DNA from 3 places in the Paenibacillus sp. FSL R10-2771 genome. Region 2 is predicted to be linked to each of the others. Evidence: predicted binding sites of a transcription regulator. Region 2 holds the regulator's gene; each other region holds the start of a gene.
What was found. The regulator Rex, encoded in region 2, represses fermentation and respiration genes when NADH is low (regulators of the CRP and FNR family bind a similar motif). The targets are predictions, from matches to a motif close to TTGTGAAATATTTCACAA.
Positions count from the first base shown of each region.

Region 1: a site for Rex is predicted at 1,131-1,148, ahead of NSU14_RS34460 (formate/nitrite transporter family protein). Genes of this name have one in related genera too.
Region 3: a site for Rex is predicted at 1,761-1,778, ahead of NSU14_RS32565 (cytochrome ubiquinol oxidase subunit I). Genes of this name have one in related genera too.

Region 1 covers NZ_JBBOBM010000001.1:7,930,649-7,936,616, forward strand. The annotation lists gene NSU14_RS34455 (FAD-dependent oxidoreductase) at 1-1,008, shown strand, start outside; gene NSU14_RS34460 (formate/nitrite transporter family protein) at 1,249-2,076, shown strand; gene NSU14_RS34465 (MFS transporter) at 2,544-3,761, shown strand; gene NSU14_RS34470 (GNAT family N-acetyltransferase) at 3,823-4,326, shown strand; gene NSU14_RS34475 (MOSC domain-containing protein) at 4,338-4,982, shown strand; gene NSU14_RS34480 (GNAT family N-acetyltransferase) at 5,109-5,657, opposite strand; gene NSU14_RS34485 (DUF2164 domain-containing protein) at 5,698-5,943, opposite strand.
Region 2 covers NZ_JBBOBM010000001.1:2,246,008-2,251,975, forward strand. The annotation lists gene dinG (ATP-dependent DNA helicase DinG) at 1-2,036, shown strand, start outside; gene NSU14_RS09520 (redox-sensing transcriptional repressor Rex) at 2,256-2,909, shown strand; gene NSU14_RS09525 (amidohydrolase) at 2,896-4,197, shown strand; gene NSU14_RS09530 (cell wall elongation regulator TseB-like domain-containing protein) at 4,225-4,746, shown strand; gene NSU14_RS09535 (aminoglycoside adenylyltransferase domain-containing protein) at 5,058-5,825, shown strand.
Region 3 covers NZ_JBBOBM010000001.1:7,503,041-7,509,008, reverse strand. The annotation lists gene cydB (cytochrome d ubiquinol oxidase subunit II) at 1-255, opposite strand, end outside; gene NSU14_RS32565 (cytochrome ubiquinol oxidase subunit I) at 259-1,647, opposite strand; gene NSU14_RS32560 (cold-shock protein) at 1,871-2,101, opposite strand; gene NSU14_RS32555 (cold-shock protein) at 2,194-2,394, opposite strand; gene NSU14_RS32550 (S1C family serine protease) at 2,789-4,036, opposite strand; gene NSU14_RS32545 (hypothetical protein) at 4,420-4,626, shown strand; gene NSU14_RS32540 (MBL fold metallo-hydrolase) at 4,595-5,401, opposite strand; gene yycI (two-component system regulatory protein YycI) at 5,418-5,968, opposite strand, start outside.

The DNA.
Region 1 (5,968 bases), 5.7 Mb from region 2:
CTGGAAGGTATAGAGCTGGAGGGGATTCTGCTCTCGAAGAATTATAATCACTCCAACACCATTATTGAACAAGCGCAGAAGGTGAAAAGAATTACAGTAGTCGGAGCCGGATATATCGGCGTTGAGCTGGTTGAAGCTTTTCAGATGAACGGCAAGGAAGTTACCCTGATCGACGGGGAAGACCGCATTCTGAGTAAATATCTCGATGAAGAATTCACGGCTCCGATTCAACAATCTCTTGAAGAGCACGGCATCAGACTTGCGCTTGGAGAGAAGGTTGCAGCATTCGCCGGAGAGAACGGCAAAGTGACCAAGGTCATTACAAGCAAGGGAGAGCATGAAACCGATCTGGTCATTCTCTGCATCGGCTTCCGTCCGAATACAGAGCTGCTCAAGGGTCAAGTCGATATGCTTCCGAACGGCGCTATTATGGTCAACGATTACATGCAGACCAGCCTGCCGGATGTATATGCCGCTGGTGACAGCTGTGCGATTCATTACAACCCGACCGGTAAACATGCCTATATTCCGCTCGCCACGAACGCTGTACGCATGGGGACACTGGTAGCCCGCAATCTGGTCTCGAACACGATTCCTTATATGGGTACGCAGGGAACATCAGGCATCAAGATTTATGAAGACAATATTGCCGGAACCGGACTTACCGAGGATGCCGCCAAAGCCGAAGGTATGGATGCTGAAAGTGTTATGCTGATTGACAACTACCGTCCGGAGTTTATGCCGACATTCGAGCAGGTTCAGGTAAAAGTCGTATTCGAACGTGCGACCCGCCGCATTCTTGGGGCACAGATTATGTCCAAGATGGATCTGACGCAGTCGATCAATACCGTATCGGTTTGTATTCAGAATAAAATGACCGTGGACCAGCTGGCCTTCATTGATTTCTTCTTCCAGCCGCACTACAACAAGCCTTGGAACTTCCTGAACACTGCAGGACTTCAGGCACTGCCCAAGACAGTTGCCGTTAAAGAACCAGTGCATGTCTAATCACGCCTGATTTCGCCGGGGCCCGTTAAGGGCTCCTTTTTTTTATGGTTTTAACTATTAATTCCGGGTCCGAATGAGAAAAATATTCCGCCGCCTAACCTTTTATGGTAAATTTGACATGTCAGTGAAAACTTTCACTTAGGTTTTCTGAGAGTGATTTTTATCACGTTAATGTGATTGTGATCACGTTACAATGGCATAAAGGAACAAATTTTAAGTAATTAGAAGGGGATAGGAATCATGGCTTATAACAAACCGCAGGGGATCGCCGAAGTAACGGTAGAGAACGGAGTCAAGAAAGCGCACAATCCGCTCAGTACTGTACTTATTCTTGGTTTCCTGGGAGGAGCGTTTATCGCGCTCGGATTTTTGCTGGATATTCGTGTCATTGCCGGTGCGCCTGCCGAGTGGGGGTCCATCGCTAACTTCATCGGAGCTGCGGTATTCCCGGTAGGGCTGATACTGGTGCTGCTTGCCGGAGGCGAGCTGCTGACAGGCAACATGATGGCGGTGCCGCTTGCTTTTATTGCGAAGAAGATTTCGTTCTGGGAAGTGATTAAGAACCTGGTGCTGATTACACTCAGCAACCTGGCAGGAGCCTTGTTCGTTGCTTATTTCTTCGGTCATGTCGTTGGCCTTACATCGGACGGGGTGTATCTGGAGAAGCTGGTGAGTATGGCTGAGCACAAGATTGATGCGACCTTCCTGCAGGCCTTTATCTCCGGGATCGGCTGTAACTGGCTCGTGGCGCTGGCAGTGTGGCTCTCCTATGGAGCAGATAATTTCAGCGGCAAAATCCTCGGTATCTGGTTCCCGACAATGGCGTTTGTAGCCATCGGCTTCCAGCACGTTGTAGCTAACATGTTCCTTATCCCTGCTGCCATCTTCGAAGGACATTTCACTTGGGCGCAGTATTTCGCCAACTTTGCCCCGGTATGGCTGGGCAATCTTACGGGCGGCGCGATCTTCGTCGCAGCGGCTTACTGGATGGCTTACCTGCGTAAGGAGCCGGCAGCTGTAACGGCTGTTGAAGGAATCTCCGCTGCAAGTGTGAAGAAACACGCTTAATTTCAAAATCCGCCGGTGATGACCGGCATGTTCAATAGTTTGGCCCCAGCACTTCCTGGCTTCTCGGCACCCTGTTTTTGGGAATCGCAGAGAGACAGGGAGTGTTTTTTGTTAGCCCGGCTCTGCCTGGAATAACTTCAGGGCAAAACAAAATTCGCCGTGCATATCCGACTCGGGGGAACGAAATCGGATTCACGGCGAATAAATAGGGAGTGTTTCATATGCACTATTACCCTGGCCTGCGGGGAACGAATCAGGTCATTTCAACCTATTTTCTTTACGTGCAGAAGCTGCGGTTATAGAATATAAATAGCACGGCAGGCGGGAAGTGATTGGGAATTTCGCAGCAGTGAATTCAATGATGCTATGCGATAAAGCGTTAACGCGAGAACTTGCCCGTCATCCTGTTTTCAGATGATACTGGATGGATTAATGACACCTATGTTACAGGGGATGAAAGACAAGTTATGAGATTTTTGCAGGCCTATCCGAAGGAAGTCAAAGTGTTCTTGATTGCCAGTCTCATTAATGCAACCGGCAGTGCGCTGATGTGGCCGCTGGTTACGATGTATGTATTTGATGAGCTGGGACGCAGTATGAAAGATGCGGGAATTGTTCTGCTGGTTCAATCCCTCGGGGGGATTGCCGGGCAATTGCTGGGCGGATCTTTGTATCACAAGGTAGGGGTAAACCGCCTGATTGTCGGAGCACTGGCTATGAACGCGCTGACCCTGTTTGCTCTTCCTTGGGCAAGCGGCAGCTGGAGTATATTCATTATAGTTATGGGCCTGATGGGGTTGTTCAACTCTCTGTCTCTACCGGCTATCCAGGCTTTTATCGGCTTCCGGTTCGCGGAGCAGCGCGGAGAGCTGTTCAATATCATCTATGTCTCGAACAATATCGGGGTAGCACTGGGAACCGCACTGAGCGGATTCCTGGGCAATTATATGCTGAGCTTTGTGCTGAACGGTGTGACTTCGGCAGTGTTTGCCGGATTCTTCTTTGTCTATCTGCGCAGGGTGGGGACAGCACCGTCGCCATCCCATGAGACAATACAGAAGAAACACCCGCAGGGCGAAGCGTCAGGCTGGAAGCTGCTGGGGCATACGCGGATTTATCTGTACATGGCTATTGGTTCGATGTTTCTGCTGATCGGCAATTCGATCTGGAATACCGGAGTATCGCCGTTTATTATTTCAGAAGGCTGGTCGAAGCAGTTATACGGCTTCCTCTGGACGCTGAACGGCGTACTTATCTTTGCCGCGCAGCCGCTGGTCAGTCTGATCAAACGCTGGTTCGCAGGGACTTCTACTGCGCAGATGACAGCAAGCGCCGTATTCTATCTGGGCGGGTATGCGGTTATACTGTTCATGCCGAGCTACCCGGGCATGCTGCTGGCGATGGTGCTGGCTACACTGGGTGAGATGCTGATCTCTCCGGCCATGCCATCCTTCATCTCGGAGCATGCCCAGCGCAGTGCGCCCTTCTATCTCGGGCTTAGCGGCGGTATCGGCGCGGTCGGCCGGGTTATCGGCCCGTATCTGATGGGGATTCAATTCGACAGAGGCGGCCTTGCGCCGACAGGCTGGCTGGCCTGCGGGATGGCGGTTCTGTCCGTGGGATTCTTCGCGGTCCATGCCTACGTTAACCGCGGGAGCGTGAAGCTCCGGGGTAATGCTGCATAAACGGCTGCGCTGTAACTAATCCTTTTATTATCTGCTTAGCAAGGCAAGGGGTGTAGAAGCTATGCAACAACTAAACAGGGATTCGGCTTTCACCATACGTCCCTCTGAAATCAGGGATGCCCGTGAGCTGATCATTCTCGATAATATGATCTGGACAGAGGAGACAACACCCGGTCCGCTGATGTGGCGCTCCCGGGAGGATTATCTGCTGCATGCACCGCCCGGCTCCCAGCTTGTAGCCTTGCAGGACGGGGAGCTATGCGGGTATGTCGGCTTCGGCTGTCCCAGCGGAATGGAGAGCAACCGCCATGTATGCGAGGTTAATATTGCCGTACATCCGCGCTTCCAGCGCCTGGGTGTAGGCAGCCGGCTGATCGCAGAGATCAAGCGCCATGCCGCAGAGAATGGAATCCGTAAGCTGCGCCTGCGTGTGCTCTCCTGCAATACACCGGCACTCTCGTTCTACCGCAAATGCGGATTCGAGGAGGAGGGACGGCTGCGGGAGGAGTTCTATCTGGGCGGAAGATATGTAGATGAGGTATTCATGAGCTGCATGCTGGACTAGGAGGAATCAAGATGGAAGTCGTCTCACTTAATGTAGGCAAGCCGAAGACCGTAGATTACCGCGGCAAACCGCTGGAAACGGGAATCTACAAGCTGCCGGTCCACGGCCCGCTGGAGCTTCATGCTGAAGGCTTCGACGGGGACGGGCAAGCGGATCTGGTAAACCACGGGGGCCCCGACAAGGCCGTCTGCGTCTATCCGGTTGAGCATTATGCCTACTGGGAAGAGCTGCTTGGCCGGAAGCTGGACTACTCCGCATTCGGTGAGAATATCACAGTGAGCGGACTTCTGGAGACCGAGGTGTGCATCGGGGATGTCTTTGAGATTGGTACGGCACTGCTGCAGGTAAGCCAGCCGCGCTTCCCCTGCTTCAAGCTCTCGCAGAAGCATGGACCGGCGGACATGCCTGCGCGTGTGCTGTCTACCGGTTACAGCGGGTTCTATTTCCGCGTGCTGCGTGAAGGCAGGATTGCATCCGGTGACCGGATTATTAAGCGGGAGAGCGGAGCGGGAAGTTTCCCTGTGAAGCAGGTGCTGTACTCAATGGAGCACGGGCGCAAGGATAAGACCGGACTAGCCGAGCTAGCCGGGCTGGACAGCCTCACGGCCGGCATCCGGGACAAATTCCGGGGCTGGCTTGCGGCAGCGGAGAATTAGACCGGAGCAATACCATGGGAAGACGGTACGCCAGAACCCCCGGGGCTTATGTTATGCCTCCGGGGGTTCTGGCGTATGCTGCGTATAAGTGCGCATAATAACATGATGCCTGCTGCTGCCTTGCTGTCAGCCCAGCAGCTTCCATTCGCTGCGCAGCAGACCGTAGACTGCGTGGTTCACATAACCTGCGGGCAGCTTCTCCGCCTCGCGGATCACGCCTTCGAAGATGAATCCGAGCCGCTCGGGAATAGCTCTGCTTGCCGTGTTACCCGTGGCGCAGCGGATCTCTACACGGTTGAGCTCCAGCTCCAGCAGGGCATAATCCACGAATACCCGGCAGGCGCTGGTCATGTAGCCGTTGCCTTCATAGCCTTCACCCAGCCAGTAGCCGATACCGACAGACCGGTTATGCCAGTCAATCTCGTGATACCCGATGATCCCGGCTAATTCCTCCCGGACCCACAGTCCGGCCGTGAAGCCGCCATTGTCACTGCCCTGCTTCACGGCATTCTTGATGAAAGTAGTCAGGTGGGCCTGCTCGGCTACGCCGTCCACCCAAGGCAGCCACTGCCTGAGCCGGTGGCGCGAGCGCTCGACCAGGGCGTACATATGGCGGGCATGCTCAGGCATAAGCAGCTTCAGCTTCAGCTCTTCATCAATGACATAATTAAACATGCGGCTTCCCCCTCTGCGGCGTAAGGTATAAGCTTCTGCCCTAACGCTTTTTCCACTCCAGAGCGTAGATATCTTCCTCCAGCGCCTGCATGCGCTGTGAGGCCAGTGTCCGGCAGTCACTCAGTGCCCCGTTGTAGACAACCGGCCCAAGCTCGTTCAGGAAGAACTCCAGCAGATTATCTGCTGCCAGATGGCCAATCGTTTCCCCGCGTTCGGCTTCGAAGTATGCGCGGATGTTCTCGGTGATCAATTCCCGCTGCTCTTTGGGCAGTTTGATCGGTTTCATGGGTACCCTCCTCTTCTCGGTAATC
Region 2 (5,968 bases):
TGACGGCGCTTGATCAGGATAAGCATCTGCTGATTGAAGCAGGAACCGGCACCGGCAAATCGCTGGGCTATCTGCTTCCGGCCATTTATCACAGTGTCCGCAGTAATCAGAAGGTCATGGTCAGCACGCATACGATCAACCTCCAGGATCAGCTGCGTGAGCGCGACATCCCTCTTTTGACGAGTGTTGTGCCCTTTCCGTTCAAGGCAGCGATCTTTAAGGGGAGAGGACACTATTTGTGTCTCCGTAAGTTTGAACATAGAATTAATAAAAGGGACTTCACAAGTCCCAGGGAAGAAGCGCTTACGGCCGCGCAGATGATGGTCTGGCTGACCCAGACGGAGACCGGCGATGATGAAGAGCTGAACTTAAGCGGGCGCGGCGGTGATTTCTGGGAGACCGTAGCCAGTGATACCGACTCTTGTCTGGGACGCTCATGCCCTTGGTTCAGGAAATGTTATTATCACCGGGCCAAGCATGAAGCCGGGATTTCCGATGTGGTGGTGACTAACCACTCCAAGTTATTCGCAGATGTTAAGGCCGGGCATCAGCTGCTTCCGGCTTACGAGCATCTCATCATTGATGAGGCGCATCATCTGGAGGACATTGCCGGCAAACATCTCGGAATGCAGATGAAATATTTCACCGTGGCGCATACGCTCACCCGTCTGTACAAGGACAGCCGGAGCGGACAGCTGCCTGCCCTGCGCCAGACCCTGCAGTCGTCCGGCAGTGAGCAGGCTTCGGAATGGAGCGGTGTTATCGACCGGATCTATCCGGATCTGCTTACCGTCAAGGAGTCCTGGGATACACTTAGCGACAAGCTCTTCGGCCTGCTGCCTGAACGCAGCGATGCCGGAGCCGGTGAAGCCGGCCAGCTTGTCGCACGCCTGCAGCCGGGCAAGAAGCCCAAAGAGTGGGAGGAGCTGGCTGCTCTGGAGAATACACTCCATCTCAGCTTGAGTGATATCATCCGCAAGGGTGATAAAATGCTCAGTGAGATGCGTGATACGGACAGCCAGTCCTCTTCGGACAGTCTTGTGACGGATATCGGCGGGTTGTTCAAGGACCTGGCCTCCATCCGGGAGCAGATCCGTTTCTTTATGGGACTGAATGACGAGAATATCGTCTACTGGCTGGAGGGGAGCGGCAATTACCGCGGCAAATCGCTGCAGATGTATGCCGTTCCGGTGGATGTGAGCACCCAGCTCAGGGAGCTGTTCTTCGACAAGAAGAAGAGTATCATCCTGACCTCGGCCACCTTGTCTGTGGATAAGTCATTCCAGTTCATGATAGATAATCTCGGTCTTGGTGAGGCTGCAGAGCAGGGCCGTCTGATGACAGCCCTGCTTCCGTCGCCGTTCAAATACCGTGAGCAGGCACTGCTTGTCATTCCCCGTGATTTCCCGAGTGTCAAGGGAAGCATAGGGGATGCCCGCTTTGTGGATACACTGGTCCATTCTCTGGCAGAAACTGCCGTGGCTACCCGCGGGCGGATGCTGGTGCTCTTCACCTCCTACAAGATGCTGCGCCAGGTCTATGATCCGCTGAAGGAGGCCCTGGCTTCGCAGGATATCGCGGTGCTTGGACAAGGCGTAGAAGGCGGCAGTCGGAGCAAGCTGATCCGGCGGTTCCAGGACAGTACAGCGTCAGTCTTGCTGGGTACGAGCAGCTTCTGGGAAGGTGTAGACATTCCCGGTGAAGCTTTGACCTGTCTGGCCATTGTCAGACTTCCGTTCCAGCCGCCTAATCATCCGCTGGCTGAAGCGAAGTCGGAGCTGCTCCAGGCACAGAAGAAGAATCCGTTCATGAAGCTGTCCGTCCCGCAGGCCGTAATCCGCTTCAAGCAAGGCTTCGGGCGGCTGGTCCGCACCGCGCAGGACCGCGGAATCGTTATTGTATATGATACCAGGGTAATCGAATCTTATTATGGGAAGTATTTCCTGTATTCGCTGCCCGGTCCCAAGATGGAGCATATGCTGACGGATCAGATCGTTCCGCGGATTGCAGAATGGCTTGAAGAAGGCGGGGTTTAATAATCCGTCTCCGGTTGATATTATGTATAAGTAATTATTGTTCTGAAGTCCCGTGCTCCACTGCTGCTGCCCAAACGGGCAGTAGTACCCGGAGCATGGTTCCTATAACCGGCTTATCAAGCAGCATATGCTATCAAACCTAAGTGAATGCTTACGAAGCGAGTTTTGCGAAGTTGAATCAAGCAGCATATGCTATCAAAACTTTTAGGAGGAGAAAACATGAAATCGGATAAAATATCGGAGGCCGTCGTTCGCAGACTCCCAGTGTACCTGCGTTTCCTGAACGATCTCCAAAAACGTGAAATCTCAACAGTTTCTTCTCAGGAGCTGGGACAGAAGCTTGATCTCAACCCCGCCCAGATCCGCAAGGACCTGGCTTATTTTGGTGATTTCGGCAGAAAAGGCATTGGTTATGATGTCTCTTATCTGATTGAGAAGATCAGGCATATTCTCAAGCTGGACCAGCAGATTAATGTAGCTCTGGTAGGTGCAGGTAATCTTGGCCACGCCTTGTCGAATTACAATGCTTACTTGAAGGATACGATGAAGATTACAGCTGTATTTGATGCTTATGAGCCTAAGGTAGGCCAGCAGATCAACTCGTTGACTGTTCAGCCGATGAGTGAGCTGGGGGATACCATCCGTGCACAGGGCATCCGCATCGGGATTATTACCGTTCCGGACAGTGAAGCACAGAACGTTGCTGACATTCTGGTGGATTCGGGCATTGAGGCGATCCTGAATTTTGCGCCTGTCATTCTGAAGACTCCGGCCAATATCCGGATTCATGCCGCCGATTTCACTACGGATCTGCAGAGTCTGGCTTATTATTTGCATGACGGAAAGGACGAAGCTGAAGATGAGCAGCAATAAAACCATTATTAAAAACGGGCGTTTTCTGGTGCCTGGCAGCGAAGAGCCGGTGCTGAGCGGTTATATGACCATCGAAAATGATCTTATTACTTACATAGGTGAAGATAAGCCTGTAATTGAAGAGGATGCCGAGGTTATTGACGGCAGCCGGCTGCTGTTCATGCCGGGTCTCGTCAACACCCACGGCCATGCGGCGATGTCACTGCTGCGCGGCTACGGCGATGATATGGTACTGCAGGCTTGGCTGCAGGAAAAAATGTGGCCGATGGAAGAGAAATTCACCGGTGATGATGTGTACTGGGGAACCTCTTTGTCCGTTCTTGAGATGCTGAAGGGCGGCACTACGACCTTCCTCGATATGTATGACCATATGGACCGGGTTGCTGAGGTTACCGAGCAGTCAGGCATCCGTGCTGTACTTATGCGCGGTGTTATTGGCCTTTGTCCGGAAGAGGTGCAGAATCACAAGCTCGCGGAGGCGATTGCTTTTGCCCGGAACTGGCATGGCAAGGCTGACGGCAGAATTACTGCAATGCTCTCGCCGCATGCGCCTTACACCTGTCCTCCGGAGTTTTTCATGAAGTTTGTCCAGGCGGCTCATGATCTTGATCTGCCGATGCACACGCATATGTCCGAAACGCGTCATGAAGTGGAGCAGAATGTGGCCGATTACGGCCTGCGTCCGGTCGCTCATCTGGAGAAGCTGGGAATGTTCACCCGGCCGTCCCTGATCGCCCATGGTGTTCATCTGAACGATGAAGAGATTGAGATTCTGGCCCGCCACAATGTTGGTGTATCCCACAATCCCGGCAGCAATCTGAAGCTGGCCAGCGGAGTAGCCCGTGTTCCTGAGCTTCTTAGAGCAGGAGTTAAGGTCTCCCTGGGTACGGACGGTGCGGCAAGCAACAACAACCTGGATATGTTCGAAGAAATGCGGCTGGCCGCGCTGATCCACAAAGGTGTAAGCGGTGATCCTACAGCAGTACCGGCTCCAGAGGCGCTGCTGATGGCGACCGAATATGGTGCACAGTCTATTTTCCTGAACCAGGTAGGCCGGCTTGCAGCAGGGATGAAAGCCGACTTCATTGCGATTGATATTGATCAGCCGCACTTGCTGCCGCATACCGATCTTTTGTCCCATGCGGTATATTCAGCCAGTGCCAAGGATGTGGAGCATGTCTGGGTGAACGGCAAACAGGTTGTGAAGCACGGACAATGTCTGACACTAGATGAAGAAGCTATCCGCCGCAAAGCGCAGGAAACGTTCGAGGGACTGCTTAAACGGTAATACAGGTTTAAAGGGAAAGGAAGCTGCATGTTGAAGAAGAGGAGAAAATGGCTTCCGCTGGGGATTTCCCTGGTTCTGCTCCTTCTGTTCGGACTAAGCCAGTTTTATGCCTACATTATGAAGGATCAGTGGAACGAGCGGAGTGAAGCCAAAGAGATTGCCAGAGCGCGGGCCGGCTTAACTGAGGTAACCAAAGCACAGAAATCCGTCTGGGATGAAAATGCGATATACTGGGTGCTTACCGGAAAAAATGATGCAGGAACCGAGCTGATGGTTTGGGTCCGTTTTACCAAGGAAGGCCAGCCAGCCGGAGGCGCCAACGATTTATACGCGGAGGAGCTCAGCAAAGGGACTTCTGAGGCGCAAATCCGTGATATTATAGCTGCCCAGCTTCCGGGTATTACGATTAAGCGGCTGCTGCCGGGAGTGTATAACGGAGAATATGCCTGGCAGCTGTTCTACAAAAAGGACGGCAGGTTCTATTACAGCTTCTATCGCTTCACAGACGGCAGTGCCATCGGTGAAGGGTACAGCCTGCCCAACCGGTAAGCGGCAGCAAGAATGGTCTACAGCAGGAGCGGGAGGACAGTTGAACTGTTCTCCCGCTTTTTATATTAATATAAGCCGTAATTTAAAAGGTTCTTCAAGGGAGAGAACAATCAATAACTATTCTTGGACTTGTGGCCTACTTGGAGCTATGGCTTAATAATAGGGGAGGAATAGATGAATCCATTTCGATGGCATGACAGCTGGATAGCATTAATCAGTATATACGATGATGCATACCGGATTGTCATATCGGAAGTATTCATTCCCGGCATCTGCTTCATACATAATTGACATTCAGGAGGATCATAAATTTGGAAATTCTAGCCTATTTAGATCAGGCGGTAACGTTGTTCAAAGAGGAGCTGGGGGCAAATTTGTCCGGGATTTATCTGCACGGTTCGCTGGCCATGGGCTGTTTTCATCCGGATAAAAGTGATATTGATCTGCTGATTGTCGTACACGACAAGCTGCCTGTAGAGGTCAGCCGGAAACTGGCCAAGAAAGTGATAGCTTATCACGACAGTCTGCCGAACCGGCGCGGGGTTGAGCTAACTATTGTATTGAAGAAATATTTGAAGAACTTTGTGCATCCGACGCCCTTTGAGTTTCACTTCTCGGACTTTCATCTGGACCGGTACAGAAATGATGAGCATTATCTGTGTGGCGGGTTTGAGGACAGGGATCTTGCGGCTCAATTTGCCGTAGTCTATCAGCGGGGATTTATTCTGTACGGCGAGCCTATCCGCGAAGCGTTTCTGCCGGTAGACCGCCAATACTACCTCGATTCTATCCTTGGTGATATCGGAGATGCTGCTCAGCAAATCATAGATTCTCCAGTGTACTACACACTGAATTTGTGCCGTGTGCTGTATTTTGTGCGGGAAGAAGTTGTGTCTTCCAAAAAGGAAGGCGGGGAGTGGGGCCTGCAGCATTTGCCGTCCAGCTATCACGGGCTGCTGAAGCACTGCCTTGAAGAATATAGCGGTGTGGCGAGTGACAGCAGTTACGACCCGGAGTTATTAATTGATTTTGCAGAATACATGGCCGGCGAAATCAGACAGCACCAAGCCAAGGTGTAAATTCAAACTAACAATGAGTGAAGCGGACTGAGATTCCGTTATCTTGTTCATTTAAGCCCGAAATGGGGTGTATTTGTTAATTAACGGAATCTGAGTCCGCGCCAGCGGCAGACCAGCAAAAGGCGGATTATATTGAAGGGTCG
Region 3 (5,968 bases), 5.3 Mb from region 2:
CGGGATATAGAATCCGCTGAACAGCGTCGCATACCAATGCGGGAAGGCGGCAAACATCGCGCCTGCTCCCGTAATCAGCCATACCTCATTCGCATCCCAGAACGGACCGATGGAATTAATCAGTACCCGGCGCTCTGTATCATTCTTGGCCAGAATCTGCGTCTCCATCCCTACACCGAAGTCAAAGCCTTCAAGGAAGAAGAACCCGACAAACAGCACTGCAATCAGCAGAAACCATAATTCATTAAGTGACATGGGTTAATCCTCCTTGTTATACGGATCGTGGGATTCGCCGTGTTCGTTATCCATAGCATAAGGGCCTTTTTTGATAACCTTGATGAACAGGCCGATCATTACCGCACCCAGTATGGCATAGATTGCGGTAAACGAAATCACCGAGAACAGCACCTGTCCGCTTGTAATATTAGGTGATACACTGTCTTCCGTAGTCATAAGTCCGAATACTGTCCATGGCTGACGCCCGATCTCCGTCATAATCCAGCCTGACGTGTTGGCAATCGGCGGAAGCAGCAGCCCCCAGAACATGAACCGCATGAACCAGGTATTTGGTTTGTCCATCTTCTTGCGCCACATGAGGTAGATGGCATACACGCCAAGTGCAATCATTAGCGAGCCTGCCGCAACCATGATCCGGAAGCTCCAGAAGGTTGTTTTGACAGGCGGGATATAATCTCCAGGTCCATACGCTAATTCGTACTCCTTCTGGAGCTCCAGCATACCCTTAACTTCACCGGAGAATTTACTGTAAGACAGGAAGCTGAGCAGATACGGAATCTGCACCTCTCCGCTGCTGGTCTGATTCTCTGTATCGATATTAGCAAAGACTGTCCAAGGTGCCGGGTCGCCGCTCTCACCCCATAGCCCTTCAGAAGCAGCCATCTTCATTGGCTGTGTTTCAACCAGATACTGCGCTTGGGCATGTCCGGCAACAGCTACGCCAAATGAAGAGATAATACCGACAATGGCCGCGATCTCGAACGATTTACGGAAAAAGGCCACGTCCTGCTTCTTAAGCAATTTATAAGCACTGATCCCCGTTACGAGGAATGCGCCTGTAGCGTATGCGGCAAGCACTGTATGCGGGAACTCCACCAGCAGCTGACCGTTTGTAATCAGTGCGAAGATATCATTCATTTCAGCCCGTCCGTTGTTGATCTGGAAACCTACCGGATGCTGCATGAACGAGTTGGCGGCCAGAATCCAGAATGCCGAGAGCATCGTTCCGAAGGCTACCAGCCAGATCGATAATAGATGAATACGCTTGGATACCTTATCCCAGCCGAAGATCCAGATTCCGATGAACGTGGACTCAAGGAAGAATGCCAACAAGGCTTCAATAGCTAGCGGGGCTCCAAAAACATCACCGACGAAGCGCGAATAGTCAGACCAGTTCATTCCGAACTGGAACTCCTGCAATATCCCTGTCACTACGCCTACTGCGAAGTTAATGAGGAACAGCTTTCCCCAGAATTGCGCCATTCTTTTGTACTCTTCATTGCCTTTTCTAACGTACATGGTCTCCATAATAGCAATTAAGAGCGCTAGTCCGATTGATACCGGCACAAAGAAATAATGAAAAATCGTCGTCGACGCAAATTGTATACGCGACAGCATTACTGTATCCATATTTCTCCCCTTCCTTCTCCCCATTCGATATGTCTATTCTGTCAAATTTTCAGGGCCTAAAGTGTGATAATTATCACATTATACACCCTGTTTGAGCATGAAATTCAATAAATTTGTGACAAATATCACAATATTACATAAAGAAAGCAAAAAAAATAAGACGGTTTCACCGTCTTGGATTTGTCCATCATTTATAGTTGTCTTGGTTCATAAAGGCATTGGTTTAGGTAATGGAAATACCTTTCTTAAGCGATTTGAGATCGCCATTCGAATTAAGCAATTGCGGCAGCATCTTCATGCTACGAACCATCGGGGAATGACAGAGACGGCAAGAAGGCGCATGCTCAAATGCGAAATTATCCCTCATCCATCCGTTACATCCATCGTTGGTACAGGCCCATATTGCGGTATTTTCTTCCGGTACTTCCTCCAAAGGCTTCTTCCGGTAGTTCATTGCCGTTCCTCCCTTCCTTTATGTTACAAGCTGAGTAACGATAAAAAAAGACCGTCCCAACTTTCACAAGCGGGGACGGCACCTTCTATTAATTACAGTTTTACAACGTTTTCGGCTTGTGGTCCGCGGTTGCCTTGAACAACGTTGAATTCAACGCGTTGGCCTTCGTCCAAAGTTTTGAAGCCGTCGCCAGTGATTGCGCTGAAGTGAACGAATACGTCGCTTCCGCCTTCAACTTCGATGAAACCGAATCCTTTTTCTGCGTTGAACCATTTAACTGTACCTGTTTGCATGTGTGTTACCTCCACAAATTTAAATTAATATGTTCTTTTTATCTTCAGACAAAGAAAAAATTCACACATTGAGAAAGGTTGTGATTCATTTGACAGCCCTTTTCAATGCGAGAATTAGGTATCAATTGTATGAATAATTTCATGTTACCACACCTTATTAACAAAGGCAAGCTGTCCCATCCGAATTTCTCCGTTTTTTCCCTTATAAGGTCTTCTTCCCAATGTAAGGGTTACCAGTTGGTCTAAATAGTAATATTTATAGCCGATATCATTGTTTACCCCATTAATTTGGACTTGAAACGGGCCCCGTCCTCTTAAATTTTGCATAAAAGGACGGCATGAACCGTTTCCGTTATCCTGACTGCCTTATTATTATATACGGCGGCTTCCGGTTTTATTCCTCGGGTTTCTCAAGAAGTTGTACCGTCACCTGCTTCACTTCACCATTGCGGTAAAATGTAATTTGCAGATCATCGCCGATCTTGGTATGGTCGTACAGATATTTGCGCAGGGACAAGGTGGATGTAATCGACTTGTCATCAAACTTGGTAATTACATCATTGAATTGCAGGCCTGCATCCTTTGCCGGACCCACTGCATCCAATACTACAACCCCGTCGGTTACCGTAGTTGGAAGGTTAAGCTCTTTGCGCTGGTCTTCAGCAAGCGGTACATACGGATTATTCAAATCTACAGAGTACACGCCCAGGTAGGAACGGGCAATTTTCCCGTTAGCCGCAAGCTCATCCGCTGTCTCCATTACATGGTTGGCAGGAATCGCGAATCCCAGCCCCTCCACACCTGTATCCGAAATCTTCATCGTGTTGATGCCGATCACTTTGCCGTCCAGGTCAACCAGTGCGCCCCCGCTGTTGCCTTCATTGATGGCAGCATCGGTCTGGATAACCTCCTGCTCCCAGTCGTATACCCCATCCTGGTTCAGAGATACCGGGATCGTCCGCTCTGTATTGCTCACAATGCCAGAGGTCAGCGTATCGCCGAGGCCCAGCGGGTTGCCGATCGCAATGACCGTCTCACCCAGACGCAGTTTGGAGGAATCCCCGATCTGCGCAACCGTGTTGATACCTTTGGAATCAATGGAGAGCACTGCGATATCACTCACCTTGTCGGCGCCGACCAGCTCTGCCTTGCGGGTCACACCATCCACGGTAACAACCTCCAGCTTGCTGGAGCCTTCAATCACATGATTATTGGTAATGATATATGCCTTATCTTCATCTTTTTTATAGATAACTCCCGATCCTAATGCAGACTCATCGAGAATATTAAGTTCCTTGTTGTCTTCCTTATGATTAATGATGCTTACTGCCGCCGGGCGGACAAGCGCAGCAGCCTGAATAATCCGGTCAAACGGATCTGCACTGCTCACAGCCACCTTGTCAATGACTGCCGGGGCCTGTGCTTTCTCCTCGGTGAGCTGTCCCGTAACCAGACTGAACAGCAATACAGCCACAACCGCACTGCATACGGAGCTGATCAGCGATACCTGCCATGTTGCCAGCGAACGCCGTGACCTGCGGACAGACCATTTCCCTTCGGCGTATCCATTGGAGGTACCCTGTTTGCCGGCTCTGCGCCGCGACACCTTGGTTGAATAGAAATCATCATCAAACAATCCCACGTTAAATCCTCTCCCCTCTATTGCCACCGCATTCAAGACCTGAACGCCAAGCAACCACGCCCGAGCTTAACCGCTATATCTCTTAGACTTCACAAAGTGCTAAAAGGTTTCACTTGATTCATTCACCACATTCCTGTGGGTTCTAAGCGCAAGGGGACTCTCCTATTCTTGCAACCTACTAAAAAGTTTATAAGCTTGTATCCGGAATATTTTGCAACCTAAAAGACTACACTAGAATTAGAAGCGGCAACAGCTCATAACTTAAAGGAACGTTCTATATGATTGTATCACAGGCAGCAGCACCGCCCACATTTTTTCTGTGTTAAAAAGATGCGAATTTTTTACATTCCCGCTACAATCCATTTCAAAAGGAGGGTCGGACTATGGAGTCATTCTCAACAAGTATGGATCTGGTACAGTTTATCGGCAAGCTGGGTGATCTTAAGGATGAACACTACCACCTGATTCTTGTCCAAAGTGCGATGATCGAGCTGCTGATTGACAAAGGGCTGTTCTCCCGCCAGGAGCTGGAGCACAAAATCACTGAAGTGGACCGCCTTATGACTGGCTCACCTTATCCCATGGCGTAGGCCGGTCATAATAGGTGTCACAGAGCCTGAACTCGCTGTCTTTGAAGAAGCAGCCCCGGTCCTCCATTGCCCCGCGTACGGACATTTTTGCCAGATCCATCATGTTGTGGTCCCTGCTCAAATGAGCCAGATAGGTGCGTTTGGTCCGCCCCGTCAGAATCTCGCTGAGCGCTGCTCCCGCTGCCTCATTGGACAGATGCCCCAGATCGCCAAGAATCCGCCGCTTCGTATTCCACGGGTAACGTCCCATCCGCAGCATCTCAATATCATGATTCGATTCCAGCACGAGCACATCGGCATCCGATATTGCCGTCCTTACCTTGTCGCTGACATACCCGAGGTCTGTGGCTACGCATAGCTTCTCTTTGCCGTCATAGAAATTGTAGGCTACCGGTTCCGCCGCATCATGGGAAATCGCGAACGACTCTACCCGCATACTGCCGAAATCCCGGTGCTGCCCGGTTTCCATAATGACCCGGTTATGCTCGGCAATCTTGCCGATCCCCTTCTCTATCGCTCCCCAGGTATTGGTATTCGCATAGATCGGAAGATCATATTTGCGCGCCATCGCCCCAAGCCCTTTAATATGATCGGAATGCTCATGGGTCACAAGAATTCCGTCTAACTCTGCTCCGGTCAGCTCACGCATCGCCAGCAGCTCATCTATCCGTTTGGCGCTAAGGCCCGCATCGATCATAAGCGTGGTCTCGCCGTTACGCACCACCGTCACATTCCCGGTAGAACCGCTGGACAGTACTGTAAATGAAATCCCCATATCTCTCCTGCTCCTTCTACTCTGTTGTCTTGGGACTGATAATATCCGCACTTATCGCATCCACGTAATAGGCACTGCCGTTCTCCAGCATAAACCGCCACATCGGCGAAGCCACCTGACTCTCGGAATTGAACAATTCGCCGTAATAGCCAAGCTCAATCTCCTTCACCGCAGAATCGGCCGGAAAATACTTCTCGATCAGGCTGCTGAGCGCCTGTGAGGCCGGAAGCACCTTTTGCAGATTATCACTCCGGCTTGCACCGATCTCAATCTGCGGCCAGCGGTACGCCACAATCTTCTGATCGCTGTTGATCAGCTCCAGCCGCACTCTGAACAGCGACCACTTGTTGTCTACAAGCGGATGAAGCACGAACTTGCCCACTTCACTCTCCTGATCATCAAAACGATAATTGGAAATATCCGGAATCCGGCTCTCCAGCAGACTGCTCAGCTCGGAGAACGAGGAATACATCAGCTTGCTGTCGATCGGCTCATTAAGCTTCACCGGCACTTCATTCTGCTCTTCTCCGGAGTAGCGGTACGTGATATCCGGCAGCTGCGGAGTGG